Regions from separate parts of the Pantoea sp. X-Soil-YNGN-785 genome, predicted to be linked through region 2. Evidence: predicted binding sites of a transcription regulator. Region 2 holds the regulator's gene; each other region holds the start of a gene.
What was found. Region 2 encodes CRP, which controls carbon source genes, mostly activating them, when cyclic AMP is high. Its sites were predicted from a motif close to ATGTGANNNNNNTCACAT; they were not measured.

Region 1: a site for CRP is predicted at 3,280-3,297, ahead of ompW (outer membrane protein OmpW). Genes of this name have one in related genera too.
Region 3: a site for CRP is predicted at 5,487-5,504, ahead of azuC (stress response protein AzuC). Genes of this name have one in related genera too.

The regions. Positions count from the first base shown of each region.
Region 1 is NZ_AP035942.1:2,169,487-2,177,243, reverse strand. It holds gene tonB (TonB system transport protein TonB) at 129-878, shown strand; gene yciA (acyl-CoA thioester hydrolase YciA) at 915-1,337, opposite strand; gene AC6I8E_RS10120 (septation protein A) at 1,397-1,936, opposite strand; gene AC6I8E_RS10115 (YciC family protein) at 1,988-2,722, opposite strand; gene AC6I8E_RS10110 (YkgJ family cysteine cluster protein) at 2,750-3,166, opposite strand; gene ompW (outer membrane protein OmpW) at 3,421-4,053, shown strand; gene AC6I8E_RS10100 (BON domain-containing protein) at 4,102-4,416, opposite strand; gene trpA (tryptophan synthase subunit alpha) at 4,566-5,369, opposite strand; gene trpB (tryptophan synthase subunit beta) at 5,369-6,559, opposite strand; gene trpCF (bifunctional indole-3-glycerol-phosphate synthase TrpC/phosphoribosylanthranilate isomerase TrpF) at 6,606-7,757, opposite strand, start outside.
Region 2 is NZ_AP035942.1:3,607,618-3,615,374, reverse strand. It holds gene ppiA (peptidylprolyl isomerase A) at 146-718, shown strand; gene AC6I8E_RS16890 (YhfG family protein) at 818-988, shown strand; gene AC6I8E_RS16885 (putative adenosine monophosphate-protein transferase Fic) at 978-1,571, shown strand; gene AC6I8E_RS16880 (aminodeoxychorismate/anthranilate synthase component II) at 1,613-2,188, shown strand; gene argD (bifunctional acetylornithine/succinyldiaminopimelate transaminase) at 2,270-3,490, shown strand; gene AC6I8E_RS16870 (YccS/YhfK family putative transporter) at 3,492-5,567, opposite strand; gene crp (cAMP-activated global transcriptional regulator CRP) at 5,625-6,257, opposite strand; gene AC6I8E_RS16860 (OsmC family protein) at 6,561-6,965, shown strand; gene AC6I8E_RS16855 (phosphoribulokinase) at 7,485-7,757, opposite strand, start outside.
Region 3 is NZ_AP035942.1:3,789,623-3,797,379, reverse strand. It holds gene AC6I8E_RS17720 (phosphoketolase family protein) at 1-132, opposite strand, end outside; gene mqo (malate dehydrogenase (quinone)) at 259-1,875, opposite strand; gene AC6I8E_RS17710 (carboxymuconolactone decarboxylase family protein) at 2,387-2,842, opposite strand; gene pdxR (MocR-like pyridoxine biosynthesis transcription factor PdxR) at 2,900-4,336, shown strand; gene AC6I8E_RS17700 (DUF1158 domain-containing protein) at 4,326-4,568, opposite strand; gene mntP (manganese efflux pump MntP) at 4,885-5,460, shown strand; gene azuC (stress response protein AzuC) at 5,578-5,655, shown strand; gene cspE (transcription antiterminator/RNA stability regulator CspE) at 6,056-6,268, shown strand; gene AC6I8E_RS17680 (alpha/beta fold hydrolase) at 6,564-7,475, shown strand; gene AC6I8E_RS17675 (hypothetical protein) at 7,468-7,757, shown strand, end outside.

The sequences.
Region 1 (7,757 bases), 1.4 Mb from region 2:
TGTGGGCGGTTAATGGCTCAGCATAAAGGGCTAAAAAGCGCTTTTCTTCAGGCCGGATGGCGGGAGTTATTGAAACTGATTGCTATTTGCATTTAAAATCGCTGTTCTATTCAATCACTGCGACTGTTATGACTACGCTGACTATGCCATTACCTAAACGCACCCCTGTCTCTATGTTGTTGTCTGTTGCGCTGCATGGCGTCGTGATTGCCGGAATTCTTTATGCTTCATTCCAGCAGGTGATTGAGGTACCCAAAGCATCCCAGCCCATCAGCGTTACCATGGTCGCGCCTGAAGTTCAGCCCGAGCCTGCACCGGCTATCGCAGAGCCGCCTGCGCCACAACCTGAACCGCAGCCTGAACCGGAGCCGGAACCGCAGCCCGTGCCGGAACCGCCAAAAGCGGAGCCGGTACCCATTCCGAAACCTGAACCGAAGCCGAAGCCTAAACCAAAGCCGGAGCACAAACGGCAGCAGCCAAAACGCGAGGTGAAGCCGCGTCAGGAGAGTAAGCCTCAGGCCGATCCGTTTAAGCAGGAAGCACCGGCGACGCAAAGCAAACCGGCGACGGCACCAAAAGCGACGCCGGCTCCTACCGCGTCGGCATCAAACGGCCCTAAGGCACTGAGCGTGAGTAAGCCTGGTTATCCTCAACGTGCTTTTGCATTGCGGGTAGAAGGGCGTGTCAGGGTGAAGTTTGATGTGGACAGCGACGGACGGGTGGATAACATCCAGATTCTCTCTGCTGAACCGCGCAATATGTTTGAGCGGGATGTTAAGCAGGCGATGAAAAAATGGCGCTATCAGAGCGGACAGCCAGGACAGGGTCTTACCATGAATATTGTGTTTAAAATTAATGGTGGTGCCAGCATTGAATAAGGCGTCGGGTCAGGCAGAAGCCGCCTGACCCGTTACTTATCCGGCAGGCTGCTGATTGGCACGACCGGCTGGCAGAGGACGTGAATTGCCCTCATTGTCGACCGCCACATAAATAAAGACCGCCTCTGTGGCACAGTAGGTCTGTCCGATGGGCTCAGACGACACTTTTTTAATCCACACTTCCACATTAATCGTCATCGAACTGTTGCCGGTCCGGAGACAGCTTGCATGACAGCTCACCACGTCACCCACCGCGACAGGCTTCATAAATGACATGCCGTCGACGCGCACGGTAACAACGCGCCCTTCAGCGATCTCTTTCGCCAGGATAGCGCCGCCCATATCCATCTGAGACATCAGCCAGCCGCCAAAAATATCGCCATTGGCGTTGGTATCTGCCGGCATGGCGAGCGTACGCAGCACCATTTCGCCTTGCGGCAATTTATGTTTTTCGCTCATTGCTTCCACTTCTTATGCAGATGAATGCTAAAAAAATGCCCGGCGTACCGGGCAGATGATTATTTTTGTTCCTGCTGCGGCATCTGACGCCAGATATAAAGCCCGCTGAGCAGGGTAAACAGTAAGGTCAGACCGGAGAGACCGAACACTTTAAAGTTAACCCAAAACGCCTGAGATAACCAAAAGGCGACATAGATGTTCACCAGGCCGCAGATCAGAAAGAACAGCGCCCAGGCGACGTTCAGCCGACGCCAGACCGCATCAGGCAACTGCAGCTCTTTACCCAGCATGCGCTGAATCAGCGTCTGCTGCATAAACCACTGGCTGTAAAGCAGGGCAGCGGCAAACAGGGTGTAGATCACCGTGACTTTCCACTTAATGAACTCATCGTTGTGGAACACCAGCGTCAGGGTGCCAAAGACGGCCACCAGCACAAAGGTGAAAATCGTCATCTTTTCCAGTTTGCGATAGAGCACCCAGCTGACGACCAGGGCCAGGCCGGTGGCCACAATCAGTGCGCCCGAGGCGACAAAAATGTCATACAGCTTGTAGAAGATGAAAAAGACCACCAGGGGAAGAAAGTCGAGTAGCTGCTTCATAGTTTTTCCATTCAGAGTTGGCTGCGAATGTGTCCGAAGGCACACCGTCAATCAACGTAACAGCATATAGAGCCGATAGAGATAGATAATCAACATGGCTGAAACCACATTGCCTGCCGCGGTAAAAATCACCGACGAGACATTGAGGGGTAATACCGTCAGCGATGAGAAGAAGAGCATCACAATGACTTTAGCCAGCAGCCAGAGCAGAATTGCCGGGGCGATCAGCCTGACATTCTTCCACGCCATCCGCATGCTGGCGCGCATGGCAGCAAAGACACCCATCTTCTCACTGGCCACCATCACTGGCGCCAGCGACAGCAGGATCGTCAGCAGAATGCCTGGCACCACCAGCACCATAAAGCCCAGCTGCGCGACCAGCGTCATCAGGAAGGTGAGCAGCAGCAGCTTTGGCAGCAGCGGTGCTGACGCGCCAATGGCCCGCAACGCACTGACGCGCTGGCCGGAAGAGACCATCGGAATCAGATAGAGCATACCGCCAAGCAGCAGCGTATTCCCCATCAGCGCGGCAAAGGTGCTGGCCGCCGAGGCGCGCAGCAGCACCTGTTGCTGTTCCGGTGACATATTCTGCACTATCTCAAACAACGAACTGGCGCTGTCATCGCCCTGCTGCAGGATGGCCATCTGATCGGCACCAGGTGTCAGCACATGCACCAGCATGACGGTGACAAACGCGGCCAGCAGCGACATCAACAGCACCGTAGCCAGTTGATGGCGCGCGAAATTTCCTGTGTCACGGTATAACGAGCTTGCCGTGATAGACATGTACACTCCTTGGAGGAACCGGGTTAATTAACCCGGCGATTGTACATGTTCTGGCAGCTCCGGGGCACCCGGCAGGGCATAACTTTCTGTAATATGAGGTAAAGAGGGCGCAAAAAGGGGAGGAAGGCCATAACGCGCGCGGGCGCGATCGCAGGCTTCGTTATGGATACCTTCTTCACCCGACATTGAGAACTCCCGACAGGGCGTCGGGCGTTGTTCATAAATGCCGCAGGAAACGCAGCCGCCAATGTCACCCTGCAGGGCGACGCAGCGAGGCGCACGATCGTTCGTACCACGCATGTTGCGCATTAACAGGCTTAACGGCTCTGTTAATTCTGTGGGCACCAGACCGCCCGCATCGTCGGCTTCAGCCCAGTAAAATGAGACGCGGAAATGGGCGCAGCAGGCGCCACAGCTGACACAAGGGTTAGAGAGTTCACTCATTTGATCACCCGCCCCTCCCAGGGCATCGAACCAAAATCAACAATGAAGATAAGCAACATAGAGCTGGCAAAATTATTCAGCAAGCGGTATTTGCGTGCTGCTGAAAGCGCCGAAATTGATCTAAATCAATTCATTGTTTTTTAAGTAATTTATCTCAGGGCTACTGAGTGCAATTTTCTGTAAATCACGTTAAATAATTGCCAGCAAAAAAAGCGATTCCGTTCGCGACATTAACATTAAGCAAAGGAGTGATAATGAAACTGGCAAAATGCGCGATGCTGCTGGCCCTGGCTCTGCCTCAACTGGCGATGGCCCACGAAGCAGGCGACTTCTTTATGCGTGCCGGCAGCGCCACCGTCCGGCCCACCGAGGGTTCCGATAACGTGTTAGGTATGGGTGAGTTCAGCGCCACTAACGACACGCAGCTGGGACTGACCTTCACGTACATGGCAACGGACAATATCGGTGTCGAGTTACTGGCCGCCACGCCTTTCCGTCACAAAGTGGGTCTTGGCCCGACCGGTACGCTGGCTACCGTACGCCAGTTACCGCCGACGCTGATGGCGCAGTACTACTTCTTCGACAGTAAAAGCAAAGCGCGCCCTTACGTTGGCGTGGGGATCAACTACACCACCTTTTATGATGCCGACTTTAACCAGACCGGTCGCGATGCTGGCCTGACCGATCTCAGCGTCAAGGATTCCTGGGGTGTGGCGGGCCAGGTCGGTCTGGATTACCAGATTAACCGCGACTGGATGCTGAATGCGTCGGTGTGGTACATGGATATTGATACGGAAGTGAAGTTCAAAGCCGCTGGCGAGCAGCAGAACATCAATATGCGCATCGACCCATGGGTCTTCTTCTTCGGGGCGGGATACCGGTTCTGATGAGAAAAAGGCCGCTGAATGAGCGGCCTTTTTTTGTCTGTTAAGACGTTATTTGATCTGCATATTGTTGACGACTGATTTCACGCCCGGCACGCTGCGCGTAACCTGAACGGCACGATTCGCCATCTGTGGTGATGAAACAAAACCGCTCAGCTGAACTTTACCTTTAAAGGTTTCTACGTTGATTTCAGTCGATTTCAGCGAGTCATCTTTCAGCAGTTCACCTTTAACTTTAGTGGTCACCACGGTGTCATCAATATAGCCACCGGTTCCCTCTTTGGTTGCGGTTGGCGCACAGGCGCTCAGTGTCAGCGCAACCACGCCCGCCAGTACAGCACCTGTCAGCAGTTTAACGAATTTCATTGCTTTCTCTCCCTGTCACAAAATGGATGCGACGTTACCGTAACGGCGCATTGTCATTGTGGTGCAGATTTTGCAAAAAGGGCAAATAGCGGAATGAAAAAAAAGGAAACAAATCATGCCTTATCGCGCGATAAGGCATGATGGCAGGATTAACGGCTGGCGGCCTTGAGGCGGCTGACAAAATTCTTCATTTCACTCAGCATGACCTCAGGCTCTGCATGGTGTTTTTCAATGATTCTGACAATCGCAGAGCCGGAGATAGCGCCCGCTGCACCGGCAGCGATCGCCTCCTTCACCTGTTCCGGTTCTGAAATACCAAAGCCCTGCAGCGGTGGCGCGGCGTGGTATTCACGCAGCTTGTCGATCAGATGCTTCAGCGGCAGGCTGGCGCGGTTTTCAGCACCGGTCACACCCGCGCGTGACAGCAGATAGGTGTAACCCCGTCCGTGTGACGCGATCTCACGCAGCAGCTCATCGCTGGCGTTAGGCGGACAGATAAAGATGGGTGCGACACCATGACGCAGCGCTGCCTGACGGAAGGGCGCAGACTCTTCAACCGGCACATCCGCCACCAGCACTGAATCCACACCGGCTTCAGCACAACGGGCATAGAACTCATCCACGCCGTTGGTGAAGACCAGGTTAGCGTACATTAGCAAGCCAATCGGCAGATCCGGGTATTTACGGCGGATAGTCGCCAGCATTTCAAAACATTGGCTGGTGTTGGTGCCCGCCGCAAAGGCGCGCAGCGTCGCGTTCTGAATGGTCGGGCCATCTGCCAGCGGATCGGAGAAGGGAATACCCAGCTCCAGTGCATCTGCACCACCTTCCACCAGCGCGTCAATCACGCGCAGTGAAAGCTCCGGAGAGGGATCGCCCAGCGTAACGAAAGGAACGAAAGCGCCTTCGTTATTCGCTGACAGCCGCGTAAACAGTTGATTGTAACGTTCCATCAGATTTCTCCCTGCGCTGTCAGAATGTCATGAACGGTGAAAATATCTTTGTCGCCGCGGCCAGAGAGGTTGACCACAATCAACTGCTCTTTTTCTGGTTCAGCGTGAATCATCTTCAGGGCGTGCGCCAGGGCGTGAGAAGACTCCAGCGCCGGAATAATCCCTTCTGCGCGACACAGCTGTTTAAAGGCGTCCATCGCCTCATTATCGGTAATAGAGACATACTCCGCGCGACCAATGCTGTTCAGATGCGCATGCTGCGGACCGACCGATGGGAAGTCGAGGCCGGCAGAGATGGAATAAGACTCCTCAATCTGGCCATCGTGGGTCTGCATCATCGGCGATTTCATACCGAAGTAGATGCCGACGCGACCATGTTTAAGCGGTGCGCCATGCTCGCCGGTTTCAATGCCGTGACCCGCAGGCTCAACGCCGATCAGCTTCACGCTGGTTTCATCGATAAAGTCGGCAAACATCCCGATGGCATTTGAACCGCCGCCTACGCAGGCGAGGATCGCATCGGGCAGGCGGCCTTCTCTTTCCATAATCTGCTTTTTGGTCTCTTCACCAATCATGCGCTGGAACTCACGCACGATAGTCGGGAAGGGATGCGGACCCGCCGCAGTGCCGAGCATGTAGTGTGAGGTCTCATAGCTGCCGGACCAGTCACGCAGCGCTTCGTTACAGGCATCTTTCAGCGTGGCGGAGCCGCTGTGAACCGGGATCACTTCTGCGCCCATCAGACGCATACGGAACACGTTAGGGGACTGACGCTCGACATCTTTCGCGCCCATATAGATGCGGCATTTCATGCCCAGCAGCGCACAGGCCAGCGCAGAAGCGACGCCATGCTGACCGGCACCGGTCTCGGCAATGATTTCGTTTTTGCCCATGCGTTTGGCTAACAGCGCCTGACCCAGCACCTGGTTGGTTTTATGCGCGCCACCGTGCAGCAGATCTTCACGCTTGAGATAGAGGCGGGTTTTGGTGCCTTTCGTCAGATTTTTACACAGCGTCAGGGCAGTAGGACGGCCCGCGTAGTTCTTCAGCAGGTCGGTAAATTCGGCCTGAAACTCGGGATCTTTCTGGGCGTCGACAAACGCCTGTTCCAGCTGGCGCAGGGCTGGCATCAGGATTTGCGGAACATACATTCCGCCAAATTCGCCAAAGTAGGGATTCAGTAACGTCATTTTTTATCTTCCTTTCTCGGGCCCGCCGTAGAGCAGGCCAGGCAAATCAGTAGGCACGCAGTGTCTGAAACACCGCGGCAATTTTACGGGCATCTTTGATGCCAGGCGCGCTTTCCACGCCAGAGTTGAAGTCCAGTCCGGCACAGCCCAGCTGCGCGGCTTCAACACAGTTATCCGCACTCAGGCCCCCGGCCAGCAGCACATTGTCCAGCGTCTGCCCCTGTAACAACGACCAGTCGAAACGCTGTCCGGTTCCGCCATCGCCATTATCAAACACATAACGGTCGACGTGCGGCCAGTCGCGCGCCGGTAAGGCACCTTCAATGCGCAGCGCCTTCCAGATTTGAATCTGTGCTGGCAGAGCCTCGCGCAGTTCGGCCACAAATTCTGGTGTTTCATTACCATGCAGCTGCACTGCAAACAGTGAAAGTGCGGTAGCCTGCGTGACAACGTCACTGACAGAGTTATTGCGGAACACGCCGACGTAGCGCAGCGGCGCAGCGGCGATCACGTTCTGCGCGGTAACGGTGTCAATCTGACGTGGTGATCCTTCCGCGAAGATCAGACCACCAAAGATTGCACCGGCTTCATAGGCGGCACGGGCGTCTTCGGCACGCGTCAGACCGCACACTTTATTGCTACCCAGCGTAACCCGACGCACCGCACCGGTCAGGTCAGCTTCTTCCATCAGGGCAGAGCCAATCAGGAAGCCGTTGGCAAAGTGGCTCAGCTCACGAATATCAGCGTAGCTGTTTATGCCCGATTCGCTGATTACGGTGACGCCGTGTGACAGGCGCGGCGCCAGCTGACGGGTGCGGTTGAGATCGATAGATAGATCGCGCAGGTCGCGGTTGTTAATCCCCACGACTTTTGCCTGAAGCGCGATAGCCCGCTCCAGCTCCTCTTCATTACTCACTTCGGTCAGAATGCCCATTTTCAGGCTGTGTGCCACGGCGGCCAGCTGACGATACTGCTCATCATCCAGCACCGACAGCATCAGCAGAATGGCATCCGCCTGGTAATAGCGGGCCAGATAGATCTGATAGGAGTCGATAATAAAATCTTTGCACAGCACTGGCTGAGTAATGGCGGCGCTGACAATCGGCAGAAAGGCGAAGTCGCCCTGAAAATATTTCTCATCGGTCAGCACGGACACCGCAGAAGCATAGTGGCGGTAAACCCCGGCAATGGCGGCCGG
Region 2 (7,757 bases):
TAATCACGCAATTACGGTTGTTTAACGTTTGCTCAGCGCTTTTGCCGCAACAGCGTAAATATAGGTAAAACGCTGGCTCATGGAATAGAGTCTCTTTACAATCAATCACGTTTTTGTGCCCGCTCTCCCAGGTAAGGAATCTTTCATGTTTAAACGTACTTTAACAGCGGCCATCACCCTGTTAGCGCTCTCTTCCGTTTCCGCCCAGGCGCTGGCCGCAAAAGGTGACACCCACGTTCTGCTCACCACCTCCGCCGGCAATATCGAACTCGAACTGAATAACCAGAAAGCGCCGGTTTCTGTGAAAAACTTTGTTGATTACGTCAACAACGGTTTTTACAACAACACCATTTTTCATCGCGTGATCCCGGGCTTTATGGTGCAGGGTGGTGGCTTCACCACGGATATGCAGCAGAAGCAGACCAACGCGCCAATTAAAAACGAAGCGGACAATGGACTGCGTAACCTGCGCGGTACCATCTCTATGGCGCGTACTGCCGATAAAGACAGTGCCACCAGCCAGTTCTTCCTCAACGTTGCGGATAATGCCTTCCTCGACCACGGCCAGCGCGATTTCGGCTATGCCGTATTTGGTAAGATTGTGAAAGGTCAGGATGTGGTTGAAAAAATTTCTCAGGTTCCGACCAAAGATGTGGGTCCGTACCAGAATGTGCCGTCCAAACCGGTAGTTATCCTCTCTGCCAAAGTCCTGCCTTAACGCTTTTTGTCGCCATCTGCGGATGGCGACCGCCTGTCGCTTCCGGCAAAGCCAGAATTTGCTCTTATACTTAGGGCAAAAAACTGAGCAGGAGGCGGTATGGCGAACAAACTCACCGAAAAACAGAAGGTCACTCTGTGGCAACAGCGGCGTAGCGCCAGCTATCAGGCCAGCTGTAAGCTGGAAGGCTTTGCGCCGAATGAAACCAGCCTGAACAGTGAAGATGCGGCTGCACGCCTGGCGTCACTGAGGAGGCAATATGGACTCTAATACCGCTGTGACCCAGGATCCTTACCTGTGGCAGCATGACACGGTGCTGAAAAATCTGGCCGACATTCATGACGCCGCGCAACTGCGCAAGGCGGAGCTGAGCTTCAGTGCAGCGCGTGCCGCCACGCTGGAACTGGGGCCGCGTAATCCCGGATTGCCTTACCTGCGCCAGATCCACCGCACGCTGTTCCAGGACATTTACAGCTGGGCTGGCGAACTGCGCACCATCGATATCTGGCGTGATGAGACGCCGTTCTGCCATTTTGAATATATCGAAAAGGAAGGTAACGCGCTGATGGCCGCGCTGGAAGAGGAGAAAGGCCTGGCTGAGTTGCCGCGTGACGAATTTATTCAGCGCATCGCTCATTACTACTGCGAAATCAATATGCTGCATCCTTTCCGTCATGGAAATGGCCGGGCGCAGCGGATTTTCTTTGAGCAGTTGGCGCTGCATGCCGGTTATCTGCTGAACTGGGAAGAGACGGATGCTGAAAGCTGGAAAGCCGCTAATCAGGCGGGTGTAGCCGGAGACCTGACTCCGCTGGAGCAGGTGTTTGCGAAAGTGGTGAGTGAGGCGGCTTAACCGCGTAGAATAGCGGCGCGGTTTATCATTCTGGACGCGTCATGCTGCTGCTTATCGACAATTACGACTCCTTTACCTGGAATCTTTATCAATACTTCTGCGAGCTGGGCGCGCAGGTTCAGGTGGTGCGCAATGATGCCATCACCCTGGAGCAGATGGCAGCGTTACCGCTGACCCATCTGGTGATCTCCCCTGGCCCCTGCACGCCGTCAGAGTCGGGCATCTCGCTGGCGGCGATTCGGCATTTCGCCGGTAACGTGCCGGTGCTGGGTGTCTGCCTGGGCCATCAGGCGATTGCGCAGGCCTATGGCGCGAAAGTGGTGCGGGCGCGTCAGGTGATGCACGGCAAAACCTCCGCGATTCAGCACACCGGCCAGGGCGTGTTCCGAAATCTCAATAATCCCCTTACCGTGACCCGTTACCACTCGCTGATTGTGCAGCGCGATTCCCTGCCCGATGCGTTCGAGGTGACGGCCTGGACGGTGCGTGACGGCGAGCCTGACGAAATTATGGGATTCCGTCATAAAACCCTGGCGCTGGAAGGCGTGCAGTTCCATCCCGAAAGCATTCTCAGCGAGCAGGGACATCAGCTGCTGCGCAATTTCCTTTCGCAATAAGTTGCCTTTGAGTGATTTTTTATGCATATTTTGTGATTATTATTTCAATGTTGCACAACAATCATTCAAATGGGGTCACTAATGGCAGCGGAAAAAATGGCGGTCACGCGGGAGACGTTCGATAACGTTATTTTGCCTGTTTATGCACCTGCGCAGTTTGTGCCGGTAAAAGGCAAGGGCAGTCGCGTATGGGATCAGCAGGGCAAAGAGTATATCGACTTCTCGGGTGGTATTGCCGTTACCGCACTTGGACACTGCCATCCTGCGCTGGTAGAAACACTGAAAAGCCAGGGCGAAACGCTGTGGCATACCAGTAATGTCTTTACCAACGAACCGGCACTGCGTCTCGCCAGTAAGCTCATTCAGGCGACCTTTGCCGATCGCGTTTTCTTCGCCAACTCCGGTGCCGAAGCCAACGAAGCGGCGTTTAAGCTGGCGCGCTACTATGCCTGCAAACGCCACAGCCCGTTCAAAAGTAAGATCATCGCGTTTCACAATGCCTTTCATGGCCGGACGCTGTTTACCGTTACGGTCGGCGGCCAGCCAAAATATTCTGATGGATTCGGCCCTAAACCGGCGGATATTGTCCACGTGCCGTTCAATGACCTGGACGCCGTGAAAGCGGTCATTGACGATCACACCTGCGCCATTGTGGTTGAACCGATTCAGGGTGAGGGCGGCGTCATGCCCGCGACGCAGGAATTTATGCAGGGACTGCGTGCACTTTGCGATCAGCATCAGGCGCTGCTGGTACTGGACGAAGTGCAGAGCGGTATGGGACGTAGCGGCAAACTGTTCGCCTATGAGCATTATGGCGTCCAGCCCGATATTCTGACCTCAGCCAAAGCGCTGGGCGGCGGTTTCCCGGTGAGCGCCATGCTGACCACCAATGAGATCGCTTCGACTATGGCACCAGGCGTGCATGGCACCACCTATGGCGGTAATCCGCTGGCCTGCGCCATCGCCGAAACGGCGCTGGATATCATCAATACGCCAGACGTGCTGGCGGGCGTTGAGATGCGTCGCCAGCACTTTGTTACGGCGCTACAGGCCATCGACGCGAAGTATGACCTGTTCAGTGACATTCGCGGCAAAGGTCTGCTGATTGGCGCGGCGCTGAAACCTCAGCATGCCGGCAGGTCGCGCGACATTCTGAATGCAGCTGCCGCTGAAGGGGTGATGGTGCTGGTGGCGGGCACCGATGTGATGCGCTTTGCTCCGTCGCTGATCATCGAACCTGCTGACATTGAAGAGGGCATGCGCCGCTTCGCCACCGCCGTCGGCAAAGTGCTCAACGGCTAGCTTAGTTTTTACGTAAGCGTCTGATTAGCCAGCGGCCATGTTGCGGTCGCTGGTTCCACGCCAGCGATGAAATGGTGTACATCACGCTCAGGTGATCGAGAATGCGCCGCACATGCTGTTCCACCACCGTGATCGGTCCTTCACTGATGTTCTCCAGGTCATCCAGCAGATTCACCTGTGAGCTTTCACCATCATATTCCAGCCGCTGCTGACACCGCTGCAGCGCAATTTCGCAGGATTGCAGATAGCGTTGAGCCAGCGAGGCGGTCAGCATCGTGTGCTCGCGCGCCAGAATCGTTATCGCATTGATATGCTCGACGATAAACTGACTGTGGGTGACCCAGAGCCGCATATCACTCAGATAGCGGGAGTTGAATGCCGGTTCCTGCATCGCCTGATTCAGTGAGTTAAACAGCGCATTGTGTGCCTGATTCACTTTCACGCGCTGATAAGCCAGTTTCTCTGGCGACTGTTCATCGCCCAGCAAGAGCCGCAGCGCATCCTGATAGGTTTCCAGCGCGTCGTGGGCGTTTTGCCGCAGTAAGCCGCTCTGCCACTGCGGCCACAGCCACAGCATCCCGCCAAAGGCGATCAGACAGCCCATCAGCGTATCCATCAGTCGCGGCAGCAGAAACTGTGCGCCATTCAGTGACAGCAGTTGCAGCGAGTAAACCGCCGTGACCGTAAAACCAATCATCGACCAGCCATAGAACTGGCGGGTAAAGCGATAGCTGATAAAGGTGATCGCCAGCATGATCAGCAGTACCAGTGACTCCGGCACCGCCAGCCGCAGCGTGGCAGCCGCAATCACCAGTCCTGCAAAGGTGCCCAGCGCCCGGTGCTGGATACGGACGCGGGTAGCGCTGTAGCCGTTCTGGCTGACGAACATAATGGTCATCAGGATCCAGTAGGGCTTAGGGATGTTGAAGAACAGCGCCAGCGCACTGCCCAGCATCAGCATCACCGCAAAGCGACCCGCCGTGCGCAGCGCCGACGAGCGAAACGAGAGATAACTGCGCAGCGCCGGTAACAGCGGCAGGCGGCGCTGGCGGTCTGCCATCAGGTCGCGCTGGTAAAGCGGCTTCTGGGTGCGCAGCACGCGCGCAATGCGGTTGAAGTGATAAAGACAGAAGTTACCCACCGGATTATCGGGGTGCTGATGGGCGATTTTCTCCAGCGCGCCGAGCTGTTTATCCATCGCAAAGCGGTCGGGTAACTGGTGATAAAGGATGTTATCCGCCAGTACCCGCAGTCGGGCCGAGATGGTTTTGGCATTCCAGCGGATCACCGCTTCAGCATGGCTCTGCTCCACCAGCTTTTGCACCTCTTCCGGGCGGTGCAGGCTGACCGAGATATGCTCCTGCAGATCGAGTGCCACCTGAAAAGCGCGCGTCAGCCGCTTATGGCTGTGATCGCGGCTTGCCGACAGCATGTGCATCTGCTGATAACAGGTGTTGATCAGATCGACCACTTTCTGCTGGTGAGCCAGCAGCGGCGGCAGCGCTTTTTCGGGATCGGTCAGCTGCGTCAGAAGGGTATATTTGGCGTCGCAGTAGTTGGCCAGCTCGCGGTAGATCAGGCTCAGGCTCTCACGCATCGGCTGCTCTTTCCACAGCCAGAACCAGAACCAGTTAAATACCCCATACCAGAGCGTGCCGCCGATATAGAGCAGCGGAGTGACATAGATGGGCATGCGGCCAATCAGGCTGAGGGTAAAGATGGCGGCAATAAGGGTGCCGGGCAGCAGGCGACCATGCAGCGGGCTGATCTCACCGGTGACGCCAAGCAGCAAAGGCATAGCGAAGAGGATCAGCGGCAGTGGAATCGCATGCAGGGTGAGCCACTGGATCAGAAAACTGCCGAGGGCAAACAGGCTGCCGCCTACAATCAGACGTTTGAAGAAGCGTTTATGCGGAGTATCAAGACCGGCGATATTGCAGCAGGCGGGCACTAACGAGAACAGCAGACCTTTTTGCAGGTCGCCAGCCAGCCAGCCCAGCGCCACCGGCAGACAGAGCACCAGCGTTTGTCGCAAGGCGTAGTTAACTTCAGGATGGTAAATGATTCGACGCCACATCGGCCCAACACAAACAATAACGGCGTGATGTTGCCATCACGCCGTGGATGACAGGAATTAGCGGGTGCCGTAAACGACGATAGTTTTGCCGTGTGCGGAGATCAGGTTCTGATCTTCCAGCATCTTCAAAATACGGCCCACGGTTTCACGTGAACAACCCACAATCTGGCCAATTTCCTGACGAGTGATTTTAATTTGCATGCCGTCGGGATGCGTCATGGCATCTGGCTGCTTCGCCAGGTTAAGCAGAGTCTGTGCAATGCGTCCGGTGACATCGAGGAAAGCGAGATTACCCACTTTTTCAGACGTGACCTGCAGGCGACGCGCCATCTGCGAGGAGAGTCGCATCAGGATGTCGGGGTTAACCTGGATCAGCTGACGGAATTTCTTGTAAGAAATCTCCGCTACTTCGCACGCGCTTTTCGCACGTACCCAGGCGCTGCGCTCCTGACCTTCTTCGAACAGGCCAAGCTCACCAATAAAATCGCCCTGATTCAGGTAGGAAAGAATCATCTCTTTGCCTTCTTCATCTTTAATCAGAACCGCGACGGAACCTTTCACGATGTAGTAAAGCGTTTCTGCTTTTTCACCTTGGTGAATCAGCGTACTTTTGGATGGATACTTGTGAATATGGCAATGGGACAGGAACCATTCGAGTGTAGGGTCTGTTTGCGGTTTGCCGAGAACCATTCGCTATTATCCTCTGTTGTAATCGTGCCCAAAATACAGGGGGCAGTTTTCCCTGTCAGGCGGTGAAAGCTTCAAGCGTTTCCTTTTCAGGAAATTATTCGGGCCGCATCAGGCGCAGTGCGCATCATTCTTCCCGGCTTCGCCATCGGGTGACGAAAAATATTTTCAGCACTGTTTGTAGCACAGCTTTTGCCGACTGTCTTCTGTTGTCTCGCTTCAGCTACGGGCGGATTTCTCTGGATTGCTGTTTACCAGGTGAAAGCGTACTCTGGCGACAAAACAGCGTATTCCGGAGCAAAAATCATGCAGGCAAGAGTGAAATGGGTAGAAGGGCTGACATTCCTCGGAGAATCCTCATCCGGCCATCAGATACTGATGGATGGGAATTCGGGTGATAAAGCGCCCAGCCCAATGGAGATGGTGCTGATGGCGGCGGGCGGATGCAGCGCGATTGACGTGGTTTCAATTCTGCAAAAAGGCCGCAACGATGTGGCTGATTGTGAAGTAAAACTGACCTCAGAACGTCGTGAAGAGGCGCCGCGAATCTTTACGCACATCAACCTGCATTTTATCGTGAGTGGAAAAGCGCTCCAGGATAAAGCGGTCTCACGCGCCGTCGATCTTTCGGCGGAAAAATATTGCTCTGTGGCCATCATGCTGGGTAAAGGTGTGACGATTACGCATAGCTATGAGGTGGTTGAGCTGTAGTCATTGCAGACCTGCTAACTTCACTTCCAGTGTCTGCTGCAGGTTGCTTTAAGACTGTGCCTGCGCAGAGAACCGGGTCAGATCGGAAAGACGCAAAAACCGCCATCCATGGCATGCTCGGCCCGCGCAATTACGCACCTCATCCCTGAGGTGCGTCCGTAGCCGGGCCAACGCGTTGCGTTGTTCAAAAACGCTCCCGGCGTTTTTGTCCCTGGCGCGGGACGCTTTCCTCTTCTGACCCGGTTCCCTGCGTGTTGAGCTTATCTATTGCTGTCAGATTCTTTGTGCCCATGGTTTGTCTGTAGCGGTCTTACTGAAACCGGATGCGGTTGCCGGACGTGAAGCGAAGGGAGCATACGCCTGTAGCAAAGCATAGCGGGCCAGGGATGGCGGTTTTGCATCTTTGCGAAAGGCGTATGCTCCCTGAAGCCTGCTCAGCAGTAAGCCTTTATCCGCAGAAAAGCCGGTTTGACATTTTTGCGAAAGGCATCTGCTATCTGAGGGTTTTTTGCTGGCCTCTTACTCAATCCGTTTACCTTCCATCAGCCGCTTCACCAGCGGGCCCATGATCAACTCCATCGCCAGCCCCATTTTGCCGCCAGGCACCACCAGCGTATTTATGTGCGAAATAAACGAACCCTGCAGCATTGCCAGCAGGTACGGGAAGTCAATGTCCTCCAGCCCCTGAAAGTGAATCACGACAAAGCTCTCATCCAGTGACGGAATGGCGCGGGCTGCGAACGGGTTGGAGGTATCAATGGTTGGAACGCGCTGAAAGTTGATATGGGTGCG
Region 3 (7,757 bases), 180 kb from region 2:
GTGCTCCGGTTTGAGCGGTTCGCGTAACAGTGGGTTATCCATCAGGTAAATCTGTCCGACGGAGAGGTAATTTGCTGCCCGCCAGTAGCGGTCGATCAGCGTGAATTCCGGTAACGCAGGGGAGTAAGACATGCCGGTTCCTCTTGAGCGTTCAGCTAAAAGATGCCTTAACCCTAATAGAGAATACCCGGTACGACCAGGCAACCGGCCAATAAAAAAGGCCCCGCAGTGCGGAGCCTCTTTATCAATGGCGCTGAATTACTTGCCGACGACGAATGCGGTTTCCCGTCCTTCATCGTTGGCCGCCATCGGGGTGACCGGCGAGTAATCGAGATGCAGAATGCGGCTGGTTTCAGCTAACACTTTCTCTGTCAGCGCCACGTCACCGTTCAGTTTGCGACCCCAGGAAGGGATCACCGCACGGATTTTGTTCTGCCATTCCGGCGAAGCCATCTGCTCAGGACAGACCTTGTGCAGCAGCTCCAGCATGATCGGTGCCGCGGTAGAGGCACCTGGCGACGCACCCAGCAGCGCTGAAATCGTACCATCCTGTGAGGCAACCACTTCGGTGCCCAGACGCAATACCGCGCCTTCTTTCTCATCTTTCTTGATGATCTGCACACGCTGACCGGCAGTGACTAAACGCCAGTCCTCCTGCTTCGCCTGCGGCACATAGGCGCGCAGGGCGTCCATCCGGTCGCGATCGCTTTGCAGCACCTGATCCATCAGGTATTTCACCAGGTCAAAACTTTTCAGCCCCACTTTCACCATCGGCAGCATATTGCTGCTGTTCAGCGAGGTGAACATATCCATCAGCGAACCCTGCTTCAGGAACTTGGTTGAGAAGGTGGCGAACGGGCCAAACAGCAATACCTGCTTGCCATCCAGCACGCGGGTGTCGACGTGCGGTACGGACATCGGCGGTGCGCCGACGCTGGCTTTACCGTAGACCTTCGCCATGTGCTGCGCGACGACCTGCGGATTTTCAGTGACCAGGAACGAACCGCCCACCGGGAAGCCGGCGTAGCCGTTGGCTTCCGGGATACCGGCTTTCTGCAACAGCGGTAACGCCGCGCCGCCCGCACCGATAAAGATTTTACCTGCCGTCAGTGTACGACGCGTGCCGCTGTTCAGACACTGCAGGGTGACCTGCCAGCGACCATCAGCGAGCTGCTTCAGCTCACGCACTTCCTGGCGCAGACGCAGCTGGAAATTCGCTTTCTTCTCTAATGCGGCGATCAGCTGACGGGTGATTTCACCGAAGTTCACATCGGTGCCCATCTCTGTCCAGGTCGCGGCCACTTTCTGGCTGCGGTCGCGGCCATTCATTACCAGCGGGATCCAGCGGGCAATCTGCTTCGGATCTTCGGAGTAGGCCATGCCACGGAACAGGGTGCTTTTCTGCAACGCACTGAAACGCTTGCGCAGGAACTCGACATTGTCGTCGCCCCAGACGAAGCTCATGTGTGGCGTGCTGTGAATAAAGCTTTCAGGGTTGCGCAGGTTGCCTTTCTGGACCTGATAAGCCCAGAACTGGCGGGAAATCTGGAACGATTCGTTGATCGTTACCGCTTTGGAGATGTCGATGCTGCCATCCGCCTGCTGAGGCGTATAGTTCAGCTCCGCCAGCGCCGCATGACCGGTGCCCGCGTTATTCCAGCCGTTGGACGACTCTTCGGCCACGCTGTCGAGCCGCTCCACCATTTCGATGGACCAGTCCGGCTCTAAGTCCTGCAGCCATGCACCGAGGGTAGCGCTCATCACACCTGCGCCAATCAGCAGCACGTCAACGTCTTTGCGCTCCTGCGCGGTAGTAGTGGTGTCCTTTGCCATGGCACTCATCGCGAGCGCAAGGTTTATAGCTGAATTGCACATGAGGCGACATATCCTCTTCTGTTGACCTGAAGCCCAACAGTTTCGCAGGCGAAATAGTCACGCTTCTTTCGAGCGCGTTGCGCTATTTCTCAAAGGTTAAGTCTCAGGTATAGGGTTAAAGCGGTGATAACGCGTTAACTGCACGTTATGCTTTGTCATCCGAATATAACATTCTCGCATCTGAATTAAACATTTGTTTATTTTTTAAATGCAGAAATGATTCAGCATAAGAATTAATCATCACGGGCAGTGGCGTATTAGCGGTTTTTTAGAGTGAAGTCAGTAGGTTAACTGAAAAGAGTTGTTGCGTAAAAGCCCTATGCTGGTGCAACGCAGAAATGGGTGCAAACGGTGCGGAATTATTTAATTCGCTGAAATTTAGCGATTTATTATGCAATAAGGAATAACAGGAATCAGGTGAAGAGAGCCTGAATAGCTGCTTGTGTAAAAATAATGTTACATTTTTGTGAGTCTGAAAATGCGTGCACGCCGGTGCACGCATCGGATTCACTTATGACTGATTCGCACTGGCAGGCAGCTTTTTCAGACTTATCGCCATGCGGTTATAGGTGTTCATCAGGCCAATGGCGATGTTCAGATCGACAATCTCTTTCTCGCTAAACTGCGCTTTTAATGTGTCATAGCAGGCATCCGGCGCGCCCTGTTGAGCAATCAGCGTCAGGCATTCAGCCCAGTGCAGGGCCGCCTTCTCTTTATCGCTGAACAGCGTGCCGGATTCGTGCCAGACCTGGGTCAATACGATCTTATCCCAGCCCATACCCGATTTATTCAGCGCTTTAGTATGTAAATCAATGCAGTAAGCGCAGCCGTTAATCTGCGATATGCGCAGGAACAGCAGTTCCAGTAAAGTGAGCGGCAGATCGGTTTGCGCCAGATAACTATACACGCCGCCCAGCGCTTTCATGCCTGCTGGTGCCGCACTGTGAAAATCGATACGTTCGCTCATCTTATTGCCTCCTGGGGTTGATGGGGCGATTCTCGGCCTTTCAATGGAGCAGATAAAGTGCCAAAAAATGAGAGTCTGACTGGTCCATCGCCGCTTTCGACGCTGACGCTCCAGCGCGGCACGTCACGTGGCTTCAGCGAACAGCTACGCCAGCTGATTGAGCAGGCGATTGGGGAAGGACGCTTGCCGCCCGGTGCGCGTCTGCCTTCCTGTCGCGATCTGGCGGCACAGCTCGGCGTGGCGCGCGGCACCGTTCGCGCCAGCTATGACATGCTGGTCGATGGTCAGTTTCTGCAGGCCAGAGGTGCGGCGGGCACCTTCGTCAGCGCACTACCGCCGTTAAAACCGGCCATCGCCAGTCCTGAACGCCAGCTGCTGGCGGGCACAGAAGCGGCTGAAGCGCCTCCGCTGACCTTTCAGATGGGCATTCCGGCCAGTGATGCGTTCCCGGTTAAAGTCTGGCTGCGCATTCTGCAGCGTCAGGCGCGCATGCAGGTCAGCAGACCGGCCTGTTATCCCGATCCACGCGGCAGCTTAACGCTGCGCCAGGCGCTGGTGGCCTATCTGGCAGTGGCGCGTGGCCTGCGCTGTCAGGCGGACCAGATCATTATTACCAGCGGCTATGCGGGTGCGATGGGCCTGATTGGCCTGGCGATGGATTTTCAGGGCAAAACGGCCTGGCTGGAAGATCCCGGATTCTGGGTGGCGCGTCGTGCGGTTGACGCGCTGCGCGTTACGCCGGTTGCTGTGCCGGTGGATGCTGAAGGGTTACAGGTGGAGGCGGGGATGGCCCGCGCGCCGGATGCCGCTTTCGCGCTGGTCACGCCGGGACAGCAGGCGCCGCTTGGCATAACGATGAGTCTGGCGCGCCGCCATGCATTACTGAACTGGGCCAGCCGCGAGCAGCGCTGGATTATCGAAGATGACTATCTCGGCGAGCTTCAGCCCGGCAATCGCGCGGCACCGGCACTGGCTGCGCTCGACAGCGAAGGGCGGGTATTGCACATCGGCACCTTCAGTAAGACGCTGACGCCGCAACTGAGGCTCGGTTTTATCGTGGTTCCGCCGGCGCTGACGACCCGGTTCGGCGAAGTGTGTGCATTGCTTGCGCCAGCCTCTTCGGGATTGCTGCACAATGCGGTAGCGGAGTTTCTGCGTGAAGGTCACTTTATGCGGCATCTGCGGCGCATGAAGCGCGTCTATCAGGAGCGGCTGGAGCAGATGATCGCGGCGCTCCATCCTTACTTTCCCGACCTGCAACGCGCCGGGCTGGCGGTGATTGTCCGCTTACCCGCCGGTACGCCGGATGAGGTGATTGCGCAGCAGGCAGCAGAGTGGGGCATGGCCCCGTCGCCGCTGTCGATCTGGTATCAGCAGGCCGATCAACACGCTGCGGGCCTGATACTGGGTGCGGCACATCTGCCGCGTGAGGGTTATGCGCGTAGCGCCGAACGGCTAAAAGCGCTGGTCGATGCGCAGGCGGTCAGCTCCTGAACCAGCGACGCCAGACAAAGCGAATCACAAAAAACTCCAGTGCGCCGAGCACTAAAAACCAGACGCAAAACACCACTGTGTAGAGCTGATTCAGATCCTGCAAATGGAACATCTGCAACAGATGCTGCGCCACCGTCACGCTAAAAGCGGGCGCGGGCAGCAGCAGCGCCGAGAGAAAGCCCAGCAGCAAAATGCCACCCGGCACGATCAACGTCTCAAAAGGGTTATTCATAACCGGTTTCCCATATTTATCAGCCCGGCATTTTCCGGTAATCGGCGACAGGGTTCAATGGTGGCGTGCGGCAAAGCGCCACCCCGCAGCCTGAACCGGTCAGGTCAGCACGGAGAAAATGCTTTGCCACCATCGACTTAGCGCCATTCATAGCGAATGATAAGAGTTATAGCCTTTGCTATACTTAAATCCCTGATTTTACTGTCTTTTTATCTTTGAGTTTGCGTGGTAGACTGCGCCCACTTTTTCATAACTGAACACTTTGTGTGGTGAATTCAGCGTGAATTGCCGCTTTTTCGCCCCAGGTGAATAAATCATGACCTTTATTGCCACTTTAATTCTTGCACTGGGTATGTCGATGGACGCGTTTGCTGCTGCGCTGGGCAAAGGTGCCACGCTGCATCGTCCTGGTTTTAAAGAAGCGCTGCGTACCGGTCTGATCTTTGGCTCTATTGAAGCGCTGACTCCACTGATTGGCTGGGCGCTTGGCCTGGCCGCCAGCCGTTACATTATGGCGTGGGATCACTGGGTTGCCTTCAGCCTGCTGGCGTTTCTGGGTGGCCGTATGATGATGGAAGGTTTCCGTCAGACGGCCGTTGCAGAACCCTGCGAAGCGCCGCAAAGTCATGGTTTTATGGTGCTGGCAACCACCGCCGTCGCCACCAGCCTGGATGCGCTGGCGGTCGGTGTCGGTCTGGCTTTCCTGCAGGTGAATATCATCACCACCGCGCTGACCATTGGTGCTGCTACCACGGTAATGGCGACGACAGGCGTACTGGTCGGGCGCTTTATCGGTCCGGTGCTGGGCAAGTGGGCGGAAGTGCTGGGCGGCGTCGTCTTAATCGCCGTTGGCTCCACCATTCTGTTACAACATCTTGGCTATATGGGCTAGGGCTTTTGCCTGAAAAAGCCCCATTTTTGTGATCTGGTTCAAATTTATTTGCTGTTAAAACGCACAGAGGCTATACTTTTTCAGTATATCTTCAACTAAATTTGAAACAGGTATTCTATGAAACGCATCATTAAACACGTGTTCCGCGCTTACGTTGAGACGTTCAAACACGTACCGCCGGGTGCCATGTATTAAGCACCCCGCAAGAAACCCTCGATAATCGCGGTCAGGGATCGACCTGTGATTATCACCTTCTCTGTTTTTTGCTGCTCTTGCTTCTCACTGATTTAAAACCGCGTTTTGGTACTTCTGGTGAATCTTTTCTGCTCCTCCTCTCCCCATTCAGCCATCTAAGCATTTAAATGGTTAAAATAAATAAGCATATACGTTGCTAAATTATTATTGCTATGTCTTAATGCGTCATCGGTTTGGAACACAGACCTTATGAAAGCAGTTTTAGTAAAGTAGTCTTCAGTTCAAGTGTTATCCACAGATATCCTTCTTCGAAAGCCTCCTCCTAAGTGCCCAATAAGTAAATCTCGAACTACAGGCCATCTTCGCCGCTCTTAGTGGCTAATCGATTAAGGAAATATCTATGTCTAACAAAATGACTGGTTTAGTAAAATGGTTTAATTCAGATAAAGGTTTTGGCTTTATCACTCCCGATGATGGCAGCAAAGATGTATTCGTGCATTTCTCTGCTATCCAGGGTGATAACTACAAAACGCTTGATGAAGGTCAGAAAGTCTCCTTCACCATTGAAAATGGCGCTAAAGGCCCTGCAGCTGGCAACGTCACAGCGCTGTAAGCCGCGCTCATTATCAGCGACGTTTACAATAGCGATGAAGACATAAGTCTGAGCAGATAAGCTCTGCTGATAATAAAATAAACCCGCCCAGTGCGGGTTTTTTATTGCCTGAAATTCGTATTGTCTCTTGCCTTCCCGCTTACACCAGACAGTTTCCCCGCCAGAGTTCATCACCCGCAACGCCCGCTTCTTCTTATGCGAAACCCCATACTTTTTCACACCATCACGCGGATAACCCGCCCCCAACCCGATCCCGTCCTACACTGAATTATTCCTCCCAAATCAGGAGCAGCGGATGATCCGGAAGCATCGACGAAAACAGGCAGCGATTGTGGCAGGCGTGGGATTAGGTGTGGCAGCTACGCTTTGGGGCATGAAACGCTGGCAGGCGCTGAAGCAGACACCGCCGGTGTCGCCGCGCAGTCATCACGCCGGGCTGGCGGGTTATTTTCAGCAGGTGGGCGACTGGCGCATGTTTACCCGCGTCACGCCCAATGAAGATCGGGGACTGCCGGTAGTGCTGGTTCACGGTCTGGTGATGTCGGGCCGGGCGATGGAGCCGCTGGCGCTGGCGCTGGGTCGCGACTATCACGTACTGGTACCGGATCTGCCAGGGTTTGGGGCCAGTGCGCTGCCGGCTTCTGCGCCGATCATGTCCGTGGATGAGCAGGCTGACGCACTCTGGCTCTGGCTGCAGCACAACGGGTTTCAGCGTGCCATCTGGGTCGGCAACTCGTTTGGCTGTCAGATTCTGGCGGCACTGGCGGTGAAATATCCGCAGGCCGTGGCGGGGCTTGTGTTGCAGGGGCCGACGGTCGATCGTCATGCCCGCAGCCTGCCGCGTCAGCTGTGGCGCAGCTGGCGTAATGGCCGCCTGGAAACGCGTCGTCCGCCGGGGCCGCTGGCCCGCATCGATTACGCTAAAGCGGGGCTCTGGCGCGCCTTTGGCACGATGCGCGCCATGCTGCGTGACCGCATCGAGCATCGTCTGACTTACATTACTGCGCCGACGCTGCTGCTGCGCGGTTCGCGCGATCCGATCTGTCGGGCGCGCTGGCTGGATGAGCTTGCTGCTCTGATGCCGCACAGTGAACGCCTGACGCTGCGCGACGGCACGCACACGCTGCACTACGTCTATCCGTGGAGTTTCTGCAACGCCATTCGCCCGTTCCTGGCGCGCATTCAGCAGGAGAATCAGCATGAGTAAACCGCCCAAAGGCATCGCCCGTTTTGACTCGGCCGCCGCCATGCTGCTGGCGCTGGCCAATGCGCTCCACGATCGTCCCTTTGCCAGTCCGAGCCAGTCACCGACACTTGACCGGCTGCTACCCTCACTGAACCGTCTGCCGACCGGGCTGCGTGAGTGGGGCTATGCGTTGGGCGGCATGGCAGAAGGTATCAGCCTGCGTCAGGCGGGCGAGCTGGATGTGGAAGGCATCGCAGAATGGATGGTCAGCGAGTACCCGCAGCAGGATTATCCGGCGGCGTT